Regions from separate parts of the Streptomyces sp. NPDC048623 genome, predicted to be linked through region 2. Evidence: predicted binding sites of a transcription regulator. Region 2 holds the regulator's gene; the other holds the start of a gene.
The links. The regulator HrcA, encoded in region 2, represses chaperone genes, less so after heat shock. The targets are predictions, from matches to a motif close to TTNGCACTCNGNNNNNCNGAGTGCNAA.
Positions count from the first base shown of each region.

Region 1: groL (chaperonin GroEL) is a predicted target of HrcA. The motif match lies at 6,094-6,120, and genes of this name have one in related genera.

Region 1 is NZ_JBEZHV010000001.1:134,599-142,662, forward strand. Features, by position in the region: gene AB0C73_RS00675 (NAD(P)/FAD-dependent oxidoreductase) at 1-46, shown strand, start outside; gene AB0C73_RS00680 (calcium-binding protein) at 197-970, shown strand; gene AB0C73_RS00685 (trehalose-6-phosphate synthase) at 967-2,418, opposite strand; gene AB0C73_RS00690 (glucosyl-3-phosphoglycerate synthase) at 2,484-3,437, opposite strand; SAM riboswitch class I at 3,559-3,705, shown strand; gene thrC (threonine synthase) at 3,699-5,012, shown strand; gene AB0C73_RS00700 (MoaD/ThiS family protein) at 5,045-5,323, shown strand; gene AB0C73_RS00705 (cold-shock protein) at 5,745-5,951, shown strand; gene groL (chaperonin GroEL) at 6,285-7,907, shown strand; gene AB0C73_RS00715 (SRPBCC family protein) at 8,055-8,064, shown strand, end outside.
Region 2 is NZ_JBEZHV010000047.1:15,651-23,714, reverse strand. Features, by position in the region: gene AB0C73_RS35475 (adenosine deaminase) at 1-51, opposite strand, end outside; gene AB0C73_RS35470 (ribonuclease Z) at 64-966, opposite strand; gene AB0C73_RS35465 (histidine triad nucleotide-binding protein) at 982-1,341, opposite strand; gene AB0C73_RS35460 (16S rRNA (uracil(1498)-N(3))-methyltransferase) at 1,474-2,217, opposite strand; gene AB0C73_RS35455 (nitronate monooxygenase) at 2,214-3,332, opposite strand; gene dnaJ (molecular chaperone DnaJ) at 3,539-4,678, opposite strand; gene hrcA (heat-inducible transcriptional repressor HrcA) at 4,679-5,698, opposite strand; gene AB0C73_RS35440 (MBL fold metallo-hydrolase) at 5,863-6,642, shown strand; gene AB0C73_RS35435 (DUF3097 domain-containing protein) at 6,716-7,519, shown strand; gene hemW (radical SAM family heme chaperone HemW) at 7,537-8,064, opposite strand, start outside.

The DNA.
Region 1 (8,064 bases), on a different contig from region 2:
GGTCTGGCCGACGGACGCCGCGCGGCCTGAGTCTGCGCGCCGGTGACCCCGCCCGGGGCGTGATCACCGGGCGGTGGCGGTCAAGCGGCGGGCGCCCCGACCAGCCTCGGCGAGCGCCGCCCCGTACACTCCTCCCACCTTCGAGATCCTGCCGGGGGGCCGGATCTCCTCCGTACTCGTCCCAGGGGGGGACCTCATGCGCCTGCGCGCGCTCTTCCGTGCCGGCCTCGCGACCACCGCGGCCGTCGGCAGCCTGGCCACCGCCGCGGTCGTCGCGCCGACCGCCCAGGCCGCCACCGGCAATCTGCAGATCACCAAGGTGGTCGTCAACGGAGGGCAGGACATCGTTCTCGGTACGGCGGTGAAGAGCGTGACGGTCACCGCCACCATCAGCGAGGACTCCGGGCTGAAGGCGGTCTGGATGCACCTGGAGCAGCGGAGTGGCGACAACCTGCGCTTCGACGTCCACGGTCTCGCCACCTGCTCCGGCACGGGCACGGTGAAGACCTGCTCCCGCACCTTCACCTTCGACCCGCGCTCCGACGTGATCTACAACTCGCTCGCGGGGCGGAACGGCTGGTGGGCCTACGTCCAGGTGGAGGCCCAGGACGGGGACTACGCGAGCGGCGACTTCCCGTCCGTCGGCCTGCGTCGGCAGACGGCCCTGACGATGGACGCGGGCCCCGAGCCGGTGCGCAAGGGCACCACCCTCACCGCCTCCGGCAGGCTCACCGCGGCCAACTGGGACACCAACACCTGGACCGCTCTCTCCGGACAGTCCGTCCAGCTCCAGTACTGCACGTATCCGTGCACCGGGTACACCACGGTGAGGACCGTGACGACGAACTCGACCGGCTACCTGAAGGCCTCGCTCACGGCGTCCGCCGACGGCTACTGGCGCTGGTACTACCCGGCCACCACCTGGGCGCAGCCCCGCATCTCGAACGCCGACTTCGTCGACGTCCGCTAGGACTGCTCCCGCAGGGCCTCCAGTTGGTTCAGGAACCAGCGTTGGGGTGGGAGGGCGGTGGCCGCGGTGGCGAGGCGCTTTGTGCGGTCGGTGCGTTCGGTCGGGGGCATCGACAGGGCGTCGTGGAGGGCCTCGGCGGTTTCTGTGATGTCGAAGGGGTTCACCGTCAGGGCGTCCCCGCGGAGTTCCTCGTGGGCGCCGGCCTCGCGGGAGAGGACGAGCGCGCAGCCGGCCTCGGAGACCACCGGGATCTCCTTGGCGACCAGGTTCATGCCGTCGCGGACCGGGTTGACCAGGGCCACGTCGGCGAGGCGGTACGCGGCGAGGGAGCGGGTGAAGTCGTCCTCGACGGAGACCAGGACCGGCTGCCAGTCGGGGGTGCCGAACTCGGCGTTGATCTCCTCGGTGAGGGCGACGACGGAGGCCGTGTACGCGCGGTAGGACTCCAGGTCCTGGCGCGAGGGGTAGGCGGAGGCCAGGTGGACGACCCGGCCGCGCCACTCGGGGTGGGTGGTGAGCAGTTCGCGGTAGGCGAGGAGGCCGCGCAGGATGTTCTTCGACAGCTCGGTGCGGTCGACCCGGACGATGGTCTTCCGGTCTCCGACCTCGGCACGGAGTGAGGCCAGGCGGGCGTCCACCTCGGGGCGGTGGGCCAGGGCGAGCAGGTCGTCGCCGTCCACGCCCAGCGGGTACGCACGCACCCGGGTGCGCCGTCTGCTCCGGCCCGGGCCGTCCCACCGGCCGTGCTCCACTCCGCGCCAGGGGTCCCCGCTGGGCCACACGCCCTCCGCGTACCCCTGGGGGCTGTCGATGCGGGCGCCCTGGATGAACGCGGACGCCCATCCCCAGGTGTGGAAACCCAGCTCGTCCGCGCCGAGCATCCCCCACAGCAGCTCCTGGAGGATGTCCTCCGGCAGCATGCGCAGGTAGGCCGGCGCCGCCCACGGCGTGTGCGTGAAGTGCCCGATCCGCAGGTCCGGGCGCAGCTCGCGGAGCATCCCGGGGACCAGCGCCAGGTGGTAGTCCTGCACGAGCACCGCCGCGCCCTCGTCGGCGGCGTCCGCGAGCGCCTCGGCGAAGGCGCGGTTGTAGGCGCGGTACGACTCCCAGCGGCGGCGGAAGGCCGCGTCGAAGACCGGCTCGCGCGGCACGTCGTACAGATGGTGGTGCAGGAACCACAGCACCGAGTTCGCGATGCCGTTGTACGCGTCCGCGTACACCTCCGGCGCGATGTCCAGCATCCGGACACCCGGCTCGGCGACCCCGCGCCGCACCGCCTCCCGGTCACCCTCCCCGAGCGCCGCGCACACCCACACGCTGTCCTCGGACGACACCGCGCTCAGGCCCGAGACCAGGCCGCCGCCGCCCCGCCGGGCGTTCAGCGATCCGTCGTCCCGCACGGTGTACGAGACCGGGCCGCGGTTGGATGCGACGAGCACAGAAGCCATACGGCGAACCTAGCCCGTCCCGTAAACGCTCAAACGTACGTATTTGAGACCGTGACGCCGAGGTTTCAGGCCACGCGTCGGCGCTCCGCGTACTCCGCGATCTCCGTCATCGGCGGCCGCTCCTCCGTGTCCACCTCGTACGTACGCGGGGTGAAGCCCGGCTCCCCGTCCTCGCCCCGCTCGAACTGCGTCAGCCGCGGCCGTACGAGATGCCCGCGCGACAGGCGCAGCTGCGCCGTCCGGTAGATCGCCGCCGCCATCCGGCCCAGCGCCCGCCCGTCCTGGTGCCGGTGCTTCCTGACCCCCACGTCCACCTGCGCGAGCGCGTCCAGGCCCACCGTGTGCAGCGCGTCGACGAGCAGGCCCAGCTCCACTCCGTAACCGACCGGGAACGGCAGCCGTTCGAGCAGCGAGCGCCGCGCCGCGTACTCGCCGCCCAGCGGCTGCACGAAACCCGCCAGCTGCGGCCAGTGCAGATTGAGCAGCGGCCGCGCCACCAGCTCCGTCACCCGGCCCCCCTGACCAGGGGCATCGCCCAGCGGGCGGTCGTACATCGCCTTCACGAACTGCACCTCGGGGTCCGTCAGGAGCGGGCCCACGATGCCGGTCACGAAGTCCGCCGAGAAGTCCTTCAGGTCCGCGTCCACGAAGCAGACGATGTCCCCCTCGGTCACCATCAGTGACCGCCACAGCACCTCGCCCTTGCCGGGCACCGCCGGTATCCGCGGCAGGATCGCGTCCCGCGCCACCACCCGCGCGCCGGCCGCCGCGGCCACCTCCGCCGTACGGTCCGTGGAACCCGAGTCGACGACGACGAGCTCGTCCACCAGCGGCACCGCGTCCGTCATCAGCTCGCGGCGGATCACGGAGACGATCGCGCCGACCGTCGCCTCCTCGTTCAGTGCCGGCAGCACGACGCTGACGGTCGTCCCCCGCTTGGCCGCGAGGACCCGCTCCAGCGGACGGTCGGCCACCGACCAGGACCGCCGGGCCAGCCAGCGCTCCACTTCTTCCAGCAACGTGATCTCCATCTCGCGGATCGGACGACCGGTTCCACCCTCGAAGGCTTCGGTTACAGTCTTGAACAACGCGGATGTCCGATGCATGTCGGGGTGCCGCCCGCGTTTCACAACCGAATACCGCTCATCCAGAGGGGCAGAGGGATACGGCCCGTTGAAGCCCCGGCAACCCTCCAGTCGGTCACTACTCGTCCTCCAGCGAGGTCCCCCGACTAGGGAAGGTGCCAAATCCGTCTCATGGCGACGTTCGCCATGAGGAAGATGAGGAGAAAGGGCCTCGCCTCCATGGCTGTTCAGACCGTCGTATCCGCGACCACCTCCGTCGACCTCGGTCCCGCGTCCGCGCTCTCCTGTCGCGAATGCGGTGAGACCTTCCCGCTCGGCCCGATCTTCGCCTGCGAGCTCTGTTTCGGCCCGCTCGAAGTCGCCTACGACCTGCCCACCGGCGACCCCGAGGCGCTGCGCAAGCGCATCGAGGCCGGTCCCGCGAACATCTGGCGCTACGCCCCGCTGCTGCCCGTCCCCGCCGACGTCGCCGACAAGCCCAACCTGAACCCCGGCTGGACCAAGCTCGTCCAGGCCGACAACCTGGCCCGCGAGCTCGGCGTCGAGCCCGGCAAGCTCTTCGTCAAGGACGACTCCGGCAACCCGACCCACTCCTTCAAGGACCGGGTCGTCGCCCAGGCCATCGAGGCCGCCCGCGCCTTCGGCTTCACCACCCTCTCCTGCTCCTCCACCGGCAACCTGGCCGGCGCCGTCGGCGCCGCCGCCGCCCGCGCCGGCTTCCGCTCCTGCGTGTTCATCCCGCACGACCTGGAGCAGGGCAAGGTCGTCATGGCCGCCGTCTACGGCGGCGACCTCGTCGCCATCGAGGGCAACTACGACGACGTCAACCGCTTCTGCTCGGAGCTCATCGGCGACCCGCTCGGCGAGGGCTGGGGCTTCGTCAACGTCAACCTGCGCCCGTACTACGGCGAGGGCTCCAAGACCCTCGCGTACGAGATCTGCGAGCAGCTCGGCTGGCGGCTGCCCGACCAGCTGGTCATCCCGATCGCCTCCGGCTCCCAGTTCACGAAGATCGACAAGGGTCTGCAGGAGCTCATCAAGCTCGGCCTGGTCGAGGACAAGCCGTACAAGCTCTTCGGCGCCCAGGCCGAGGGCTGCTCCCCGGTCTCCGTCGCCTACAAGGCCGGCCACGACGTCGTACGGCCCCAGAAGCCCAACACCATCGCCAAGTCGCTGGCCATCGGCAACCCGGCCGACGGCCCGTACGTCCTCGACATCGCCCGCCGGACGGGCGGCGCGGTCGAGGACGTGAACGACGAGCAGGTCGTCGAGGCCATCAGGCTGCTCGCGCAGACCGAGGGCATCTTCGCCGAGACCGCGGGCGGCGTGACCGTCGGCGTCACGAAGAAGTTGGTCGAGGCGGGGCTCATCGACCCCACGCTGACGACGGTGGTCCTCAACACCGGCGACGGCCTCAAGACCCTGGACGCCGTGGCCGAAGGCTCGCAGGCGACCGCCACCATCCGCCCGAGCCTGGACGCGTTCCGCGACGCGGGCCTGGCCCACTGAGACCCGCCCGAACGCTGAGAGGTTACGAAGACATGGCCGTGAACGTCCGCATCCCCACCATCCTCCGCACCTACACCGGCGGCCGGGCCGAGGTCCCCGCCGAGGGCGGCACCCTCGCCGAGGTCATCGCCGACCTGGAGAAGAACCACACCGGCATCGCCGCCCGCGTCCTCGACGACCAGGGCAAGCTGCGCCGCTTCGTCAACGTGTACGTCAACGACGACGACGTGCGCTTCGAGCAGGGCCTGGAGACGGCCACGCCGGACGGCGCCGGCGTCTCGATCATCCCGGCCGTCGCCGGCGGCTGCTGAGCCGAGACGGGACTTACCGGCGGTACCCGTCGGGATTACCGATCAGTACTGAATTGCCCCTTCCGCGGGAAGAAGCGGAAGGGGCAATTCTGCAGGGTTGAGCGCGGTAGAGTTGGGGAAGTCCCCTCCGCTGCTGTTGCCAGGTGCATATGAGAATGCGCCCCGACCCGACAAGAAGCAGCCAAAGTGCCCGCGCCATCTGCCCCATGTGCGCCTTTTGCCGGGCCCGACTTGCCCCGTAATTCGGCCAGTTCTCCCTGATTCCCCATTCCGTCGTGCCCAGAATTCTCGTCCGATTGACCTGTTGCAGAGGGCAGTTGGGCAGATACATTCAGCCGCGGTCGACGCGTTCCGGCGCAGGGTCTGACCCGGGTCCGCGAAGTGCGGATCCGCGCAAGGGCCAGTAATAGGGGAGTTAGGCATGGCTCAGGGCACCGTCAAGTGGTTCAACGCGGAGAAGGGCTACGGCTTCATCGCGGTCGACGGTGGTGCGGATGTTTTCGTCCACTACAGCGCGATCCAGATGGACGGCTACCGCACCCTCGAAGAAGGTCAGCGGGTCGAGTTCGAGATCTCGCAGGGCCAGAAGGGCCCGCAGGCGGACATGGTCAAGCTCGCCACCGCCTGAGCGCGGCGCGATCGGCCACCGACGCACTTCCGTCGAGGGGCCCGCATCCTGACCGGGATGCGGGCCCCTCGCGCGTTCCTGCGGGCGGGCGCCCCTCGGGTGCCCGTGCGCGTCCACAGGACGGGCGGATCCTCCGTAGTCGCTTGCACTCACATAGGCCGAGTGCTAATCATTGGCGTTAGCACTCTCACGCTGAGAGTGCTACGAGGATCGGGCAGACGAGGTCGCCGGCCGCGTGGGGCAAGGAACCACGAGGACGCGCCGACCGTCCGTCGCGGGCGTCGGCGCGGTCCTGGAGCGTTATCCACCCCATGTCCGGGAGGACCACTTCACATGGCCAAGATCATCGCGTTCGACGAGGAGGCCCGGCGCGGTCTCGAGCGCGGCATGAACCAGCTCGCTGACGCCGTCAAGGTCACCCTCGGCCCCAAGGGCCGCAACGTCGTCCTCGAGAAGAAGTGGGGCGCCCCCACGATCACCAACGATGGTGTCTCCATCGCCAAGGAGATCGAGCTCGAGGACCCGTACGAGAAGATCGGCGCCGAGCTGGTCAAGGAAGTCGCCAAGAAGACGGACGACGTCGCCGGCGACGGTACGACCACCGCCACCGTTCTGGCCCAGGCCCTGGTCCGCGAGGGCCTGCGCAACGTCGCCGCCGGCGCCAACCCGATGGCCCTCAAGCGCGGCATCGAGAAGGCCGTCGAGGCCGTCTCCGGTGCGCTGCTCGACCAGGCCAAGGAGGTCGAGACCAAGGAGCAGATCGCCTCCACCGCCTCCATCTCCGCCGCCGACACCCAGATCGGCGAGCTCATCGCCGAGGCCATGGACAAGGTCGGCAAGGAAGGCGTCATCACGGTCGAGGAGTCCCAGACCTTCGGTCTGGAGCTGGAGCTCACCGAGGGCATGCGCTTCGACAAGGGCTACATCTCGGCGTACTTCGCGACCGACATGGAGCGCATGGAGGCCGCGCTCGAGGACCCGTACATCCTCATCGTCAACTCCAAGATCTCCTCCGTGAAGGACCTGCTCCCGCTCCTGGAGAAGGTCATGCAGTCCGGCAAGCCGCTGCTGATCATCGCCGAGGACGTCGAGGGCGAGGCCCTGTCGACCCTGGTCGTCAACAAGATCCGCGGCACCTTCAAGTCCGTCGCCGTCAAGGCCCCGGGCTTCGGCGACCGCCGCAAGGCCATGCTGAACGACATCGCCATCCTCACCGGCGGCACGGTCATCTCCGAGGAGGTCGGCCTCAAGCTGGAGAACGCCGGTCTCGACCTCCTGGGCCGCGCCCGCAAGGTCGTCATCACCAAGGACGAGACCACCATCGTCGACGGTGCCGGCGAGAGCGAGCAGGTCGCGGGCCGCGTGAACCAGATCCGCGCCGAGATCGAGAACTCCGACTCGGACTACGACCGCGAGAAGCTCCAGGAGCGCCTGGCGAAGCTCGCCGGTGGCGTCGCCGTCATCAAGGCCGGTGCCGCGACCGAGGTCGAGCTCAAGGAGCGCAAGCACCGCATCGAGGACGCCGTCCGCAACGCGAAGGCCGCCGTCGAGGAGGGCATCGTCGCCGGTGGTGGCGTGGCGCTGCTGCAGGCCGGTTCCGTCTTCGAGAAGCTGGAGCTGGACGGCGACGAGGCCACCGGTGCCGAGATCGTCCGCAAGGCGCTGGCCGCCCCGCTGACCCAGATCTCCGTGAACGCCGGCCTCGAGGGTGGCGTCGTGGTGGAGAAGGTCCGCAACCTGCCCGTCGGCCACGGCCTGAACGCCGCCTCCGGCGAGTACGTCGACATGATCGCCGAGGGCATCATCGACCCGGCCAAGGTGACGCGCTCCGCGCTGCAGAACGCCGCCTCCATCGCGGCCCTGTTCCTCACCACCGAGGCCGTCATCGCCGACAAGCCGGAGAAGGCCGCCGCGCCGGCCGGTGGCGGCATGCCGGGCGGTGACATGGACTTCTGAGTCTGATCCTCTCGATGCGCCGGATTCCGTCCGGTGCACGGGGTCGACCCAGTTTCCTGCCGAGGGCGGCACTCCCAGCCGGGGGTGCCGCCCTCGGGCGTTCGGGGTGATGCTGGTGAGGGGAGACCCTCACGGCGGGAGTACGCCATGATCACGC
Region 2 (8,064 bases):
TTCGAGGGTGCCTTCGATGTGGAGGTGCAGTTCGGCCTTGGGGACAGCCATGAAACGCTCGTTCTATCTCTTCGGTACGGAGACCCTCATCAGGTCCTGGGCAATACTCAGCTCCCCCTCGAACCCCGCCGCCCGCGCCTGCCGCTCGAACTCCCCCGGTTCGGTGTACCGCTGCGAGAAGTGCGTGAGCACCAGATGCCGTACGCCCGCGTCCCGCGCCACCGCCGCGGCCTGACCGGCCGTCAGGTGTCCGTGGTCGACGGCGAGCCGGGCGTCCTCGTCGAGGAAGGTCGACTCGATGACGAGCATGTCCGCCCCCTCGGCGAGCGCGTGCACCCCGTCGCACAGCCGGGTGTCCATGACGAACGCGAAGCGCTGCCCGCGCCGGACCTCGCTCACGTCCTCCAGCGTGACGCCGTTCAGGACGCCCTCGCGCTGGATCCGGCCGACGTCGGGGCCGGCTATGCCGTGCGCGGCGAGCCGCTCGGGAAGTATGCGGCGCCCGTCCGGCTCGGTGAGCCGGTACCCGTACGACTCCACCGGGTGGGAGAGCCGCCGAGCCTCCAGTGTGAACGTGTCGGTGACGGCGAGCGGCCCGTCGGCGCCGACCGGCGCCTCGGTCAGCTTCACCGTCTCGCGGTAGGCCGTCGCGTACCGCAGCCGCTCGAAGAAGTGCCGCCCGCTCGCCGGGTAGTGCGCGGTGACCGGGTGCGGCACCTGGTCGAGGTTGATCCGCTGGATCACCCCGGCCAGGCCGAGCGAGTGGTCGCCGTGGAAGTGCGTGACGCAGATCCGGTTCAGGTCGTGCGCCGCGACCCCGGCCCGCAGCATCTGCCGCTGGGTGCCCTCACCGGGGTCGAAGAGGATGCCCTGCCCGTCCCAGCGCAGCAGATACCCGTTGTGGTTGCGGTGCCGGGTCGGGACCTGGCTGGCCGTGCCGAGGACGACCAGTTCGCGTACGGACAAGGGAACCGACCTGCCTTATCCGGGCGGCCAGTTGAGACCGCGGCCGCCCAGCACGTGCGCGTGCGCGTGGAAGACGGTCTGGCCTGCGCCCGCGCCGGTGTTGAAGACGATACGGAAGCCGCTGCCGTCGATCTTCTCCTGCGCCGCGACCTCACCGGCCTCGCGCAGTATGTCCGCGGCGACCGTCGGCGCGGCGGCGGCGAGGGAGGCGGCGTCCGGGTAGTGCAGCCGGGGGATCACGAGGACGTGCGTGGGCGCCTGGGGGTTTATGTCGCGGAACGCGAGGGTCGTCTCCGTCTCGCGCACGATCGTCGCCGGGACCTCCCCCTCCGCGATCTTGCAGAACAGGCAGTCGCTCTGCGGCTCTCCGGCCATGGCCCGGTCCTCCTCGCCTCTGTCGATCATCGATACATGCGCATGCTATCGGGCCGCCGGAGCGGCCCGGCAGTTATCCACAGGCCGCAGCGCCAGGCCGCGGCTCCGGGCCTCGATGTCGGGCCACGGCTCTCACGACCAGCGGCCGGTCCGCCCGAGCACCAGCGCCGCGGCCGCCGTCCCCGCCGTGGACGTGCGCAGCACGCTGTGCCCGAGGCGGTACGGCCTGGCGCCCGCCTCCTCGAAGAGCGCGAGCTCCTCCGGCGACACCCCGCCCTCCGGCCCGACGACCAGGACGACCGAGCCGGTCGCGGGCAGTTCGGCGGTCGCCAGCGCACCGCTCGGGTGGTCACGGTCCTCGTGCAGGACCGCCGCGAAGGCGGCCTCCGCCAGGAACGCGGCGACCTGCTTGCCCGACATGAGCTCCGCGACCTCGGGGAACCGGGTCCGCCGGGACTGCTTCCCGGCCTCACGGGCGGTCGCCCGCCACTTGGCGAGCGCCTTCAGACCGCGGTCGCCCTTCCACTGGGTGATGCAGCGGTTCGCCGCCCACGGCACGATCGCGTCGACGCCGGTCTCCGTCATCGTCTCGACGGCGAGTTCGCCCCGGTCGCCCTTGGGGAGCGCCTGGACGACGGTGATGCGGGGCGCGGGCTCGGGGTCCTCGTGGACGGCGGTGACCTCGACGGTCAGCTGGTCCTTGCCCTCGGCGGCGGCGACCGTGCACGCGGCCCAGGCGCCCCGCCCGTCGGTGAGCACCAGCTCCTCGCCCGCGCGCAGCCGCTTCACGGACACGGCGTGCCGGCCCTCGGGCCCGTCGAGGAGGAACCCGCCGACGGCGGGCACGGCGTCGACGACGAAGACGGGTGCGGTCACGGGTGGCTCCTGGTGCTGGTGTCGGAGGGGAGGGCGAAGGTGCGTACGGTGCCGAGTTCTTCGGCCAGTTCTGCGGCGAGCAGCTCGACGAGGCGTCCGGCCGGCAGCTCGCGGGCCAGCCGGTGCCCCTGACCGGCCCACAGGGCCATCCCCTGCGGGTCCCCGGCCGTCGCCGCCGCCCTGCGCAGCGGGGCGGTGAGGTGGTGGACCTCGGGGTACGCGGCGGGGGCGTACGGCCCGTGCTCGCGCAGGAAACGGTTCACCAGGCCGCGCGCCGGGCGCCCGGAGAACGCTCTGGTCAGTTCGGTGTGCGTGAACAGCGGGTCGGTCAGGGCCCGCTTGTGCAGCGGATGCGCACCCGACTCGGGACACACCAGGAACGCCGTGCCGAGCTGCGCGGCATCGGCACCGGCCGCGAGCACGGCCGCGATCTGCCGGCCACGCATGATCCCGCCGGTCGCCACGATCGGCAGGCGCACGCTCTCGCGCACCTCGGTGAGCAGCGCGAGCAGCCCGCGCCCACGCCCGCTGCCCGTGCCGGGCGCGTCGGCCGAGTCGTCACGATACGTGCCCTGATGCCCGCCCGCCTCGATGCCCTGCACACAGATGGCGGCGGCACCGGCGCGCTCGGCGGTACGGGCGTCCGCGACCGAGGTGACGGTGACGATCGTGTACGTACCGACGCGGGCGAACGCGTCGAGCGCGTCGCGGTCGGGGCAGCCGAAGGTGAAGGACACGACGGGGACCGGGTCGTCGAGCAGGATCGCCAGCTTGGCGTCGTACGCGTCGTCCCGGCCGTGGTCGGGGTCGCCGAGCGGGGTCTCGTACCAGCTCGCCTCGCCCGCCAGCTGGTGCCGGTACACCTCGACGGCGGCCCGGTCGGCGGCCTGGCCGCCCGGCGGCATGAAGAGGTTCACCCCGAAGGGGCGCGCGGTGAGCGCGCGGACCTGCTTGATCTCCTGATAGAGCCCGCCGGCGGTCTTGTACCCGCCGGCCAGGAAGCCGAGCGCCCCGGCCTCGCACACGGCACCGACGAGCTCGGGACAGGAGGCGCCACCCGCCATGGGGGCCTGCACGATCGGAAGACGCGAGAGATCGTTCAGTGCGGTGGACATGCAGGCATCGTGTCATGCCGCCCCGACGACCCCGCAACGTGAGGGGCGCCCCACACAGAGTGCGGGACGCCCCTCACGAACGTACGCGTACGAAACCGGGCTCAGCGCCCGTTGAAGGCGTCCTTCAACCGCGAGAACAGGCCCTGCTGTCCCGGCTGCCTGTGCCGGCCCGGGGGACAACCCCCGGACCCCCGGCAGTCCGGCGCCTACCGCCCGTTGAAGGCGTCCTTCAACCGCGAGAACAGCCCCTGCTGCCCCGGCTGGAACTGGCCCTGCGGGCGTTCCTCGCCGCGCAGCTTCGACAGTTCGCGCAGCAGGCGCTCCTGTTCCGGGTCGAGCTTGGTCGGGGTCTGGACCTCGACGTGCACGATCAGGTCGCCGCGGCCGTTGCCGCGCAGGTGGGTGACGCCGCGGCCGTGCAGCGGGATCGACTGGCCGGACTGGGTGCCCGGGCGGATGTCGACGTCCTCCAGACCGTCGAGGGTCTGGAGCTGCACCTTCGTGCCGAGGGCCGCCGCCGTCATCGGCAGGGTGACCGTGCAGTGCAGGTCGTCGCCACGGCGCTGGAAGGTCTCGTGCGGGATCTCGTGGATCTCGACGTACAGGTCGCCGGCGGGGCCGCCGCCGGGGCCGACCTCGCCCTCGCCCGCGAGCTGGATCCGGGTGCCGTTGTCGACACCGGCCGGGATCTTGACGGTGAGGGTGCGGCGGGACCGGACGCGCCCGTCACCCGCGCACTCGGGGCACGGGGTCGGGACGACCGTGCCGAAGCCCTGGCACTGCGGGCAGGGGCGCGAGGTCATGACCTGGCCCAGGAAGGACCGGGTGACCTGGGAGACCTCGCCGCGGCCGCGGCACATGTCACAGGTCTGCGCGGAGGTGCCGGGCGCGGCGCCCTCGCCGGAGCAGGTGGCGCATACGACGGCCGTGTCGACCTGGATGTCCTTGGTGGTGCCGAAGGCCGCCTCGTCGAGGGTGACCTCCAGGCGGATCATCGCGTCCTGGCCGCGCCGGGTGCGCGAGCGCGGGCCGCGTTGGGACGCCGTACCGAAGAAGGCGTCCATGATGTCCGAGAAGTTCCCGAAGCCGCCCGCGCCGAAGCCACCGGCCCCCGCGCCGCCGCCGGAGGCGGACAGCGGGTCGCCGCCGAGGTCGTAGACCTGCTTCTTCTGCGGGTCCGACAGCACCTCGTAAGCGGCGTTGATCTCCTTGAACCGCTCCTGGGTCTTCGGATCCGGGTTCACGTCCGGGTGGAGCTCGCGGGCGAGTCGGCGGAAGGCCTTCTTGATCTCGTCCTGCGACGCGTCGCGGCGTACGCCCAGTACGGCGTAGTAGTCGGTGGCCACTTACGACTCCGCCAGGATCTGTCCGACGTAACGTGCCACTGCGCGTACCGCTCCCATCGTTCCGGGGTAGTCCATGCGGGTCGGTCCGACCACGCCGAGTTTGGCGACTGCCTCGCCGCCGGAACCGTAGCCGACCGAGACGACGGATGTGGACGTGAGGCCCTCATGGGCGTTCTCGTGCCCGATCCGTACGGTCATGCCGGATTCCTTTGCCTCGCCCAGGAGCTTGAGGAGCACGACCTGCTCCTCAAGGGCCTCCAGGACGGGCCTGATCGTCAGGGGGAAGTCGTGTCCGAAGCGGGTCAGATTGGCGGTGCCGCCGATCATGAGCCGCTCCTCCTGCTCCTCCACGAGGGTTTCGAGGAGGGTCGCGAGCACGGTCGAGACCGTGCCGCGGTCCTCGATCTCCTCGAAGGACTCGGGCAGGTCCTGCACCAACTGCGGCACGTCCGCGAAACGGCGGCCGACGACACGGCTGTTGAGCCGCGCCCGCAGATCGGCGAGGGAGGTCTCGCCGAACGGCGCCGGGCAGTCGACGACACGCTGCTCGACCCGGCCGGTGTCGGTGATCAGCACCAGCATCAGCCGGGCGGGCGCCAGCGCGAGCAGTTCCACGTGCCGGACCGTCGAACGGGTCAGCGACGGGTACTGCACGACGGCGACCTGCCGGGTCAGCTGCGCGAGCAGCCGCACCGTGCGGCCCACGACGTCGTCGAGGTCGACGGCGCCGTCGAGGAAGTTGTGGATCGCCCGCCGCTCGGGGGTGGACAGCGGCTTGACGCCGGCGAGCCGGTCGACGAAGAGGCGGTAGCCCTTGTCGGTGGGGATGCGGCCGGCGCTGGTGTGGGGCTGGGCGATGTAGCCCTCCTCCTCCAGGACCGCCATGTCGTTGCGGACGGTGGCGGGCGACACGCCGAGGCGGTGGCGCTCGGTCAGCGCCTTGGAGCCGACGGGCTCCTCGGTGCCGACATAGTCCTGGACGATGGCGCGCAACACCTCGAGCCTGCGTTCGCTGAGCATCGCGCGCACCTCCAGCTGTCGTTCTGTCGTTCCGGTTCCGGTTGCTCCGGTTTTGGCACTCGCCCTGTCCGAGTGCCAGCAATCCCCCGGCCAGTGTACGGCGGCGGACGTCGCTCCTGGCAAGGAGGCGGCGTCGGAGCGGCTCACGGTATTAGCGTCACGGTATGGATCACGGCAGGAACATCGACGGGGACCACTCCACAATCGACGGGGAAGACGGCATCGGCTGGGAGGAACGGGGCTGGGAGCGCCTGGGGCCCGGCGTGGGCCAGTGCAGGCTGGCGGGCTGGGACGCCACGGCGGGCCTGGTCGTCGGCCGGGACGCGGTGCTGCTGTACGACACGGGCGCCACGCTCGCGCAGGGCACCGAGCTGCACGCGGATGTGGCGGCTCTCACGGGCGGCCGCAGGGTGACACACATCGCACTCAGCCATCCGCACTTCGACCATGTGCTCGGCACGGCGGTCTTCGCCGGGGCCGAGGTGTTCGGCGCGGTGGGTGTGGACGCGCTGCTGCGGCAGGAGGCGGGGGCGCTGCGCGAGGACGCGGTACGGCAGGGGGTGGACGAGGCGGCCGCGGCGGAGGCGGCCGAGGTGCTCGTCGCGCCGAGGCACACCGTGACCGGCGAGTGGACCCTCGACCTGGGCGGCCGCCAGGTCCTCCTGGCCAACGTCGGCCCCGGCCACTCCGGCCACGACCTGGCCCTCCTGGTCCCCGTCCCGGGCGGGCGCGAGGTGGTGTTCTGCGGCGACCTGGTCGAGGAGTCCGGCGAGCCGCAGGCCGGTCCGGACGCCCTGCCGGCGCGCTGGCCCGCCGCCCTCGACCGGCTGCTCGCCCTCGGCGGGGAGGACGCGGTGTACGTGCCGGGGCACGGCGCGGCGGTGGACGCGGCGTTCGTACGGCGCCAGCGCGATGAACTGGCACGCCGCTTCGCGGTGTCGTAGCGAGTGCCGTCGCCTCGCCCGAACGAGCGGGCCACGCCCGAGAACTGACGCGTCATCGACGAGAATCGAGCCCATGCGCAGCTACAACCCGGATCTCACCCCGCCCTGGAAGCGTTCGGCGCCCGTGCCGGAGGTGCCGGCCGACCGTGACCTCGTGGTCGAGGAGGCCACGACGGGCTTCTGCGGGGCGGTGATCCGCTGCGAGGCGGGCACCGTGACCCTGGAGGACCGCTTCGGCAAGCACCGGGTCTTCCCGCTGGAGCCGCGCGGCTTCCTCCTGGAGGGCCGCCCGGTCACCCTGGTCCGCCCCTCCGGCCCGGCCCCGTCCCGGCCCGCCCGTACCGCCTCGGGCTCGATCGCCGTACCCGGCGCCCGGGCCCGGGTGGCCCGCGCGGGCCGGATCTACGTCGAGGGCCGGCACGACGCGGAACTGGTGGAACGGGTCTGGGGCGACGACCTGCGGATCGAGGGCGTGGTCGTGGAGTACCTGGAGGGCGTCGACGACCTCCCGGCCGTGGTCGCCGAGTTCGCCCCGGCCCCGGACGCCCGGCTCGGCGTCCTGGTCGACCACCTGGTGACCGGCTCCAAGGAGTCCCGCATCGCCGCCCAGGTCTCCTCCCCCGACGTCCTCGTCGTCGGCCACCCCTACATCGACATCTGGCAGGCGGTGAAACCCTCCGCCCTCGGCATCCCCTCCTGGCCCACCGTCCCCCGCGGCCAGGACTGGAAGACCGGCATCTGCCGCGCCCTGGGCTGGCCGGACAACACCGGCGCGGCCTGGCAGCACATCCTGTCCCGGGTCACCTCCTACAAGGACCTGGAACCGGAACTCCTCGGCCGGGTGGAGGAGCTGATCGATTTCGTGACGGCACCGTAGGCACGCCGGGGCCCCGGCTAGTCCACCAGGTCCCGCACCACCGCGTCCGCCAGCAGCCGGCCCCGCAGGGTCAGCACCGCCCGGCCCTGGGCGTACGGCTCCTCCGCCAGGAGCCCGTCACCGAGCGCGCGGCCGGCCGCGGCCAGGCCCGCCGGCTTGAGCAGGCCGAGCTCGGCGCCCTCGCGGAGGCGCAGCTCCAGGAGCACCCGCTCCACGCGGCGGTCCTCCTCCGTGAGGACCTCGCGTCCGGCGCCGGGGGAACGGCCTGCGGCCAGGGCGGCCGCGTACGCGCCGGGGTGCTTCGCGTTCCACCAGCGGACGCCGCCGACGTGGCTGTGGGCGCCGGGGCCGGCGCCCCACCAGTCGGCGCCGCGCCAGTAGAGCTCGTTGTGGAGGCAGCGGCCGGCGTCGGAGGTGGCCCAGTTGGAGACCTCGTACCACTGGAAGCCCGCGCCGGAGAGCACGTCCTCCGCGATCAGGTACCGGTCGGCGTGCACGTCGTCGTCGGTCATGGGTATCTCGCCGCGCCGGATGCGCCGGGCGAG